One region of the Mesorhizobium sp. WSM3866 genome, then DNA from elsewhere that is predicted to be linked to it. Evidence: riboswitches for the same ligand, from Rfam matches in the RefSeq annotation. Region 1 holds a riboswitch; the other holds the start of a gene.
What was found. A riboswitch is a leader RNA that binds a small molecule or an ion and turns the genes downstream of it on or off. The one in region 1 is predicted to bind S-adenosylmethionine.
Positions count from the first base shown of each region.

Region 2: linked by a shared signal. The riboswitch ahead of CK222_RS07575 (homoserine O-acetyltransferase) and the one ahead of CK222_RS03365 (O-succinylhomoserine sulfhydrylase) in region 1 are both predicted to bind S-adenosylmethionine.

Region 1 is NZ_NSGC01000001.1:709,197-713,617, forward strand. It holds gene apaG (Co2+/Mg2+ efflux protein ApaG) at 1-246, opposite strand, end outside; gene CK222_RS03360 (ceramide glucosyltransferase) at 465-1,610, shown strand; gene CK222_RS03365 (O-succinylhomoserine sulfhydrylase) at 1,652-2,842, opposite strand; SAM riboswitch at 2,899-2,976, opposite strand; gene CK222_RS03370 (2'-deoxycytidine 5'-triphosphate deaminase) at 3,112-4,206, shown strand; gene CK222_RS03375 (ABC transporter substrate-binding protein) at 4,289-4,421, shown strand, end outside.
Region 2 is NZ_NSGC01000002.1:678,382-682,802, forward strand. It holds gene CK222_RS07565 (Stf0 family sulfotransferase) at 1-612, opposite strand, end outside; gene metW (methionine biosynthesis protein MetW) at 561-1,175, opposite strand; gene CK222_RS07575 (homoserine O-acetyltransferase) at 1,264-2,433, opposite strand; SAM riboswitch at 2,524-2,601, opposite strand; gene hisC (histidinol-phosphate transaminase) at 2,738-3,841, shown strand; gene CK222_RS07585 (prephenate/arogenate dehydrogenase family protein) at 3,848-4,421, shown strand, end outside.

The sequences.
Region 1 (4,421 bases):
ATAGCTGTCGCCGGGGTTGAGCTCCGGCTGGTCGCCGACCACGCCCTCGCCGCGCACCTCTTCGACTCGGCCACGCCCGTCGGTGATGTGCCAGTAGCGCGACAGAAGCTGCACGAACTCGTCCGACCGGTTGTCGATCGTCACCTGGTAGCCCCATACATAACGGTTCTCGGACGGATCGGAACGGTCCTCCAGATAGAACGGCCTGACCTGCACTTCGATGTTGCGCGTCACGGCGCGATACATGAGCCACTCCGGTGCCGCAGGGAACATTTTAGCGCGCTTCGCGGTTCTACCTCCGCAGCGTCGCCAGCCTGCCGGCTTTTCCACCGCAAGTGCCGACAAACAATGTCATTTAAGTGACACATGACAATGTTGGTGTGCACAAACCGTGCGGGCGACTCGGGCGCTTTGTCGAGTGATGAAACGGCCGCGGGCGGCCTTTCCGGAGTGACCAGATCTCGATGGAACTGACCCTCGCAGCCGCCTTTGCTTCCTCGGCCCTTCTTTTTTCCAACCTTGCCAGCATCCTGCTCGCATCGTCGCGGCTGAAGCCCAGGCGGGTCATTCCTCCGCCTTCCAGCAAACAGCCGCCTGTCTCGATCGTCGTGCCGTCGCGCGGCGTGGAGCCGTTCACGCAGGAGACGCTCGACCGCGCCTTCTCGCTCGATTGGCCGCGCTACGAAATGATCTTCTGCGTCGCGCACGCCGAAGATCCCGTGGTCAAGCTGATCAACGCCGCCATCGCGCGATTTCCGAATGTTCCGGCGCGGCTCCTCGTCGGCGATGACAGGATCAGCGCCAATCCCAAGCTCAACAACTGCATCAAGGGCTGGCAGGCGGCGCGGCACGACTGGGTGATCCTCGCCGATTCCAACGTGCTGATGCCCAAGGGCTATGTCCAGCATCTGATGGCGGCCTGGGGACCGGACACCGGCCTCGTCTGCTCGACGCCGATCGGCTCGCGGCCGGACGGTTTCTGGGCCGAAGTCGAATGCGTCTTCCTCAACACGCTGCAGGCGCGCTGGCAATATGCCGGCGAAGCGCTCGGCCTTGGCTTCGCCCAGGGCAAGAGCATGCTGTGGAACAAGCCGATGCTGGATGCAAATGGCGGCATCCAGGCTTTGGCCGCCGAAATCGCCGAGGACGCGGCGGCGACCAAGCTGGTCAACAGCCTTGGCCTTCGGGTCAATCTCGTGGCCGCGCCCTTCGAGCAGCCGCTCGGCCAGCGCACGCTCGCCGAAATCTGGTCGCGCCAGGCGCGCTGGGCGCGGCTGCGCCGCGTCACCTTCCCATTGTTCTTCGCGCCCGAAATCCTGACCGGTGTGGTCGCGCCACTGCTTCTGGCGCTGATCGCGGCGGCAAGCGCCGGTGTCAGCCTGCCCACGACCGCGCTCTGCGTGCTGGCGATCGCCTATGTGCCCGAATGCATGCTCGCCTGGTCCAAGGGCTGGCATCTGTCGCCGCGCAGCGTCACCGCGATGATCGTGCGCGACGCGATGCTTCCCGCCATCTGGGCGCGCGGCTGGCTTGGCGGGGCCGTCGAATGGCGTGGCAACGCAATGACCATCCGCAACAGCGGGATGACTGAACTCGACGAGATTGCTTGAGCCGGCTGCGGCTCAAGCGCCCTCTTTGCCGCCGTGGCGGTTCATTCCTTCGCCGCCTTCAGCGCCTGTTCGATGTCGGCGAGCAGGTCGTCGGTATCCTCCAGCCCGACGGAGAGCCTGAGCGTGCCTGGTCCGATGCCGAGCTCGGCGCGGGCCTCGTCAGTGAGGTTTTTGTGCGTCGTCGTCGCCGGATGCGTGATCAGGCTCTTTGCGTCGCCGAGGTTGTTCGAGATCAGCACGATGTCGAGCGCGTTCTGCAAGGCGAAGGCCGCCTGCTTGCCGCCCTTGACGTCGAGGCAGATCAGCGTCGAGCCGCCCGACATCTGCTTCCTGACGATATCCGCCTGGGGATGGTCGGCCCGGCCCGGATAGATGACGCGGGCGATCTCCGGCCGGCCAGCCAGGAAGTCCGCGATCTTGCCGGCGCTTTCGGTCTGGTGGCGCACGCGCAGCGGGAGCGTCTCGAGGCCTTTCAGCAGCGTCCATGCGTTGAATGGGGACAGGCTCGGGCCGGTGTGCCGGAAATAATCGTGCAGGTTCTCGTCGATCCACTTCTTGTCCGACAGGATGACGCCGCCGAGGCAGCGGCCTTGTCCGTCGATGTGCTTGGTCGCCGAGTAGACCACGATATGGGCGCCGAGCTGCAGCGGCTTCTGCTGCAGCGGCGTGGCAAAGACGTTGTCGACGATCACGCGTGCGCCGATCGAATTTGCTAAAGCGGCGACAGCGGCGATATCGACCACTTCCAACGTCGGGTTGGTCGGACTTTCCAGGAAGAACAGCTTGGTGTTCGGCCTGACCGCTTTTTCCCAATTGGCAATGTCGGTGCCGTCGATCAGCGTTGCCTCGATGCCATAGCGCGGCGCCAGCGTCTCGACTACCCAGCGGCAGGAACCGAACAGGGCTCGCGCCGCAACGATGTGATCGCCGGCCTTGACGCTGCAGAGCAGGGCGGCGGACACGGCGGCCATGCCGGAAGCGGTTGCACGTGCGTCTTCCGCGCCTTCCAGCGCGCACATGCGCTTCTCGAACATATCGACGGTCGGGTTGGCGTAGCGCGAATAGATGAAGCCGGGTTCCTCGCCCTTGAAGCGGGCCTCCGCTGCCTGGGCCGTCTCGTAGACATAGCCCTGGGTGAGATACATCGCCTCGGCGGTCTCGCCGAAGCCGGAACGCAGCGTCCCGCCATGCACGAGTGCCGTTTGAGGTTTCCAGTTACGCGTCTTGGTCATCGCCCTGCTTCCAAACACAAAAAAACCGGCCGCGACGTCGCAACCGGTCCATACGGCCTTGCGGCCCGACGGTCCTTTAGCGACTTGTTTAACGTGGCTGCAAGCCGACCGGCCAAATCACCACGGGATAACGACCCTTTAGACCTCGCCCGCGCTTGCGTCAATTGCCGGCTTGATTAAGAGGTTTGTACCAGGCAGCTTCCGCAAAAGTGTCCCGCGGTTTTGCGACAGGAAACTGCGACGACAATGACTTCGCCCGGAGCCAGACATTGCGGCAGACAGGCATTCTTCCCGATCAGGACATCGCGGCGCTCTTCCAGTCGGGCGCGCTGAAGTCGCCGCGCGCGCTCGACGCCAACCAGATCCAGCCGGCTAGCCTCGATCTGAGACTGGGCGACAAGGCCTTTCGCGTGCGCGCTTCCTTTCTGCCCGGTCCCGATCATCTGGTGGCCGACAAGCTGGACCGGCTGAAGCTGCATGAGATCAATCTCGCCGAGGGCGCGGTGCTGGAGACGGGCTGCGTCTATATCGTGCCGCTGCAGGAAAGCCTCGCGCTGCCAGCGGAAGTCTCGGCTTCGGCCAACCCGAAGAGCTCGACCGGACGACTCGACATTTTCACCCGTGTCATGACCGACCGCGGCCATGAGTTCGATAAGATCGGCGCCGGCTATCATGGCCCGCTCTATCTCGAGGTCAGCCCGCGCACCTTCCCGATCGTCGTGCGCGCCGGCTCGCGCCTGTCGCAGATCCGCTTCCGCACCGGCAACGCCGTGCTGTCGGAGAATGAGTTGCGTGACCTCCATCACGCCGAGATGCTGGTTGCGACCGAGCCGCCCAACATCTCCGGCGGCGGCATTGCGCTCTCTATCGATCTCGACGGCGACAAGGACGGCCTGGTCGGCTATCGCGGCAAGCACCACACCGGCCTCGTCGACGTCGACAAGCGCGCCGCTCAGGATGTGGTCGACTTCTGGGAACCGCTCTACAAGAGCGGGGCCGGCGAGCTCGTGCTCGACCCGGACGAGTTCTACATCCTGGTCTCTCGCGAAGCCGTGCACGTGCCGCCGCTCTATGCCGCCGAGATGACGCCTTTCGATCCGCTGGTCGGCGAGTTCCGCGTCCACTATGCCGGCTTTTTCGACCCGGGCTTCGGCCATTCCGCCGCCGGCGGCAGCGGCAGCCGCGCGGTGCTTGAAGTGCGCAGCCACGAGGTGCCGTTCATCCTCGACCACGGCCAGATCGTAGGCCGCCTCGTCTACGAGCATATGCTGAAGCGGCCGCAGGCGCTCTATGGCAGCGAGCTGGGTTCCAACTATCAGGCGCAGGGGCTGAAGCTCTCCAAGCATTTTCGCGCCGCGCGCTGATCGCCAGGCTGTGCTTGCCCGGCCTCGCGCGCCGTGCTTGGCTGCGTCTGAGCATGTAGCAACTGAACCCAAGGGGATGAAAATGCAGATATCCAGATGGATCCTGTCGGCCGCGGCCGCCGCCATGCTGGCGCTCGGCGTCGGTTCGGTAGACGCGGCCGAAAAGATCAAGATCGGCACCGAGGGCGCCTATCCGCCCTTCAACACCATCACGC
Region 2 (4,421 bases), on a different contig from region 1:
GTAAGTTAGCGCAAGAAAGGACAGCCCGTTTTTCGCGAACCACCCGTCCCAGGCCAGATTTTCCATCAGAATCTTTTCGAGCGATTCGGCGATAGCCTCGCCGTCATAGCGTGGGGATGCGCGATTGACCTCGCTAGAGCGGAATCTGCGGGTTTGGCGCGCACGCGCCCATGAGATCGCCTGACCCAGCAAATCGCTGCGCGTCAGGCGCACATAGTGAAGGTTGGGAAGACTGGCGGGGAGGTTCACCTTCTTGGCAACTTGAGCGAATTGACTCGCAAAAAGCTTGATCGCGTAGATTCCGGAAGAGGACCGTCCTTCCGTCAGCGCCCTCAGAAGCTGCCCTCTGGCATCGCGCGGATAGCCTGGCTGTTCGAGCAGCCGGCGCCCGCCAAACCACTCCAGTGGATTGCCCAGCCCGGCGGAAGCCATCAGTCCTGCAAGATGATTGCTGCCGGTACGCGGCGAAGTGCACACAAGAATCCCTGTGCTTATCTCCGACAGAATTTCCGACGGGATTTGAACCACGGCCGGCCGGCGTCGAAAGAGATCGAGCGAGATCATCGTTTCAGCAAGAACACCGCCTGCTGGCCGAAGAAGTTCCAGAACCACCAGGGCATCGACAGGCCGATCTTCTGGCCGTTGGCGTCGAGCGCGGTCGCCTTCTCGACCGTCGCGCCGAGCTCTTCGCACAGATTGACGAAGTCGCGAATGGTGCAGAAGTGGATGTTCGGCGTGTCGTACCAGGAATAGGGCAGGTCCTTGGTGACCGGCATCCTGCCCTTCATCAGCAGCGAGAAGCGCACGCGCCAATGGCCGAAATTGGGGAAGGAGACGATCGCGCGGTTGCCGATCCGAAGCAGCTCGTCGAGCACAAGTTTCGGGTTGCGGGTCGCCTGCAGCGTTTGCGACAGGACGACGAAATCAAAACCTTTGTCGGGGTAGAATTCGAGGTCCTTGTCGGCATCGCCCTGGACGACGGAAAGGCCGCGCGCCACGCATTCGTTGACGCCGCGCTGTGACAGCTCCAGGCCGCGGCCATCAACCTGCTTGGTCGCCTGCAGAACCTCCAGAAGCACGCCATCGCCGGAGCCGACATCGAGCACGCGCGAATGCGGCGGGATGAGATCGGTGACGACTTCGAGGTCGACGCGCTGAGCGCGATTAACGCTCATGGGCACACCTCCGGCCTTTGAGCATTTGCAGCCAATGGGAATCTCGGCGTCTCAGAAGTGCGGCCAGGACACAGGGATCGCGCGCCACTCATAGGCTGAGCCCCCTTGCGCGCGCGGCCGAGGCTATGAAGCCGTTGATGGCCGCGAACAATTCCGGTTCGTCGAGCAGGAAAGCGTCATGGCCGCGATCGGTCTCGATCTCGACGAAGGAGACGGACGCGCCGGCGGCGTTCAGCGCATGCACGATCGAGCGGCTTTCCTCGGTCGGGAACAGCCAGTCGCTTGTGAACGACACGAGGCAGAAGCGTGTCTTGGTGCCGGCGAAGGCATCCGCCAGCCGTCCGCCGTGGTCGGCGGCGAGGTCGAAATAGTCCATAGCGCGGGTCAGATAGAGGTAGGAGTTGGCGTCGAAGCGGTCGACGAAGGTCATGCCTTGATGGCGCAGATAGCTTTCGATCTGGAAATCGGCGTCGAAGCCGAAGGTCAGCGCCTCGCGATCCTGCAGGTTGCGGCCGAACTTGCGGTGCAGCGCTGCTTCCGAGAGGTAAGTGATGTGCGCGGCCATGCGCGCCACGGCGAGGCCCTTTTCCGGCCGCCTGCCGAAATCGAGATATTTGCCGCCGTGCCAGTCCGGATCGGCCATGACGGCCTGCCGCCCGACCTCGTGGAAGGCGATGTTCTGCGAGGAATGGCGGGCGCCGGTGGCGATTGGCAACGCGGAGAAGACGCGTTCCGGGTAGCTTGCGGCCCATTGCAGCACCTGCATGCCGCCCATCGAGCCGCCGAGCACGCAGAACAGCTTCTCGATGCCGAAATGATCGACCAGCATCAGCTGCGCCCGCACCATGTCGCGGATGGTGATGATCGGCAGGTCGAGCCCATAGGGCCTGCCTGTCGCCGGATCGGTCGAGGCCGGGCCGGTGGAGCCGAGGCAGCCGCCGATGACGTTGGCGCAAATGACAAAAAAGCGGCTGGTGTCGATGATCCTGCCGGGGCCGATCAGCACCTCCCACCAGCCCGGCTTGCCGGTCACCGGGTTGGTGCTGGCGACATGCTGGTCGCCGGTCAGCGCGTGGCAGACGAGGATGGCGTTGGAGCGGGCGTCGTTGAGGGCGCCGTAGGTCTGGTAAGCGACCTGGAACGGCGACAGCACGGTGCCCGCATCGAGTTTTAGCGGCTTGTCGGGACCGAACTGCAACACCGGGCTCGACGGTTGGTCGGCCTCGTGGTTGGTCCTTGGAGCGCGCTGAGCGGCCATTGCATTCCCCATCCAGTCGCATCGATCTCGCGATACGGCGTCCGGCCGGCAACGGACAACAAAAAACCGGCCTGCCTTCGCAAAGCCGGTTACAGGTTGCAAACGGCCCTTTAGCGAATTGTTTAACGTGGCTGCAAGCCGACCGGCCAAATCACCACGGGAGATCCGGCTGTTGTTCTAGGGCCAGCGCCGCGCTTCGTCAACGGTCTGCCTACGCGCGAGCGCGCCGGCCCCTCGACATTCGGGGCCACCGCCTGTATTTCCGCTGCGGCCTCGAACCAGGGCCTCTCGACGGATTTGTGACATGAAGCAGGATCAGCCACGTCCGACGCCCCGCGCGGGCATCATGGACATCGAGGCCTATGTGCCGGGAAAAAGTACCGCGCCGGCCGGCGTGACGAAGGTCTACAAGCTGTCGTCCAATGAGAATCCGCTCGGGCCCTCGCCGAAGGCGATCGAGGCCGCCCGGGAGGTGGCTGCCAAATTGGACGTTTATCCCGACGGCTCCGCCCGCCGGCTGCGCGAGGCGATCGCCGATGTGCACGGCCTCAATCCGGCAAACATCGTCTGCTCCAATGGCTCCGACGAGATCCTGGGGCTGCTGGCGCAGACCTATCTCGCGCCGGGAGACGAGGCCGTGTTCACCGAACACGCCTTCATGGTTTACAAGATCTATATCCAAGCCGCCGGCGCCAAGCCGGTGGCGGTCAAGGAGACGGACGAGCGCGCCGACATCGACGCAATCCTCGCCGCGGTGACGCCGGCGACGCGGATCGTGTTCCTCGCCAACCCCAACAATCCGACCGGCACTTATGTGCCGTTCCAGGAGGTGCGCCGGCTGCATGCCGGACTGCCCAAGAGCGTGCTCCTAGTGCTCGACGCGGCCTATGCCGAATATGTGCGGCGCAACGACTATGAAGCCGGCATCGAGCTGGCCGGGAGCTCGGAGAACGTGGTCATGACCCGCACCTTCTCCAAGCTCGGCCTCGGCGGCGCACGCATCGGCTGGATGTACGGACCGGCGCATATCGTCGATGCCATTAACCGGGTGCGCGGGCCCTTCAACGTCAATGCAACCGCGATCGAGGCCGGCATCGCGGCCATCCGCGACCGCGCCCATGTCGAGCGCAGCGTGGCGCATAACGAGAAGTGGCTTGCCTGGGTCAGCGAGGAGCTGACCGGGCTCGGGCTGCGCGTGACGCCCAGCGTCGGCAATTTCCTGCTGATCCACTTCCCCGACAACAAAAAGCATTCGGCAGCGGCAGCGGACGACTATCTCAGCGCGCGCGGCTACATCCTGCGGCGCGTCACCGGCTACGGCTTTCCCAACGCGCTGCGCATGAGCATCGGCATCGAGGAGGCCAATCGCGGCGTCGTCGAGGCGCTCAAGACATTTCTGAAAAGCTGAAGCACCATGACAGCACCGATGTTCGGAAGAATAGCGCTGGTCGGCATCGGCCTGATTGGTTCGTCGCTCGCCCGCGTCATCCGCCGGGAAGGCCTGGCGCGCCACATCGCTGTCGCGACGCGCAGCCAATCGACGCTCAAGCGCGCCGAGGAACTGGGTCTCGGCGATTCCTACACGACCGAGGCCGAAGACGCGGTGCGCGACGCGGATCTCGTCATCGTCTCGGTTCCGGTCGGCTCGTCCGGCGAGGTCGCGGCCGAGATCGCGCCGGCGCTGAAGAAAGGCGCGATCCTCACCGATGTCGGCTCAACCAAAGCTTCGGTGATCGCGCAAATGCAGCCGCATGTGCCCGTCGGTGTGCATTTCATCCCCGGGCACCCGCTGGCGGGCACGGAAAAGTCCGGGCCGGATGCCGGCTTCGCCGATCTCTTCGACAACCGCTGGTGCATCTTCACGCCGCTGCCGGGCACGGATCCGGAGGCGCTGGAAAAGCTCTCCGAATTCTGGCGGCGCTGCGGCTCCAACATCGACACGATGGACCCGCAGCATCACGACATGACCTTGGCCATCGTCTCGCATC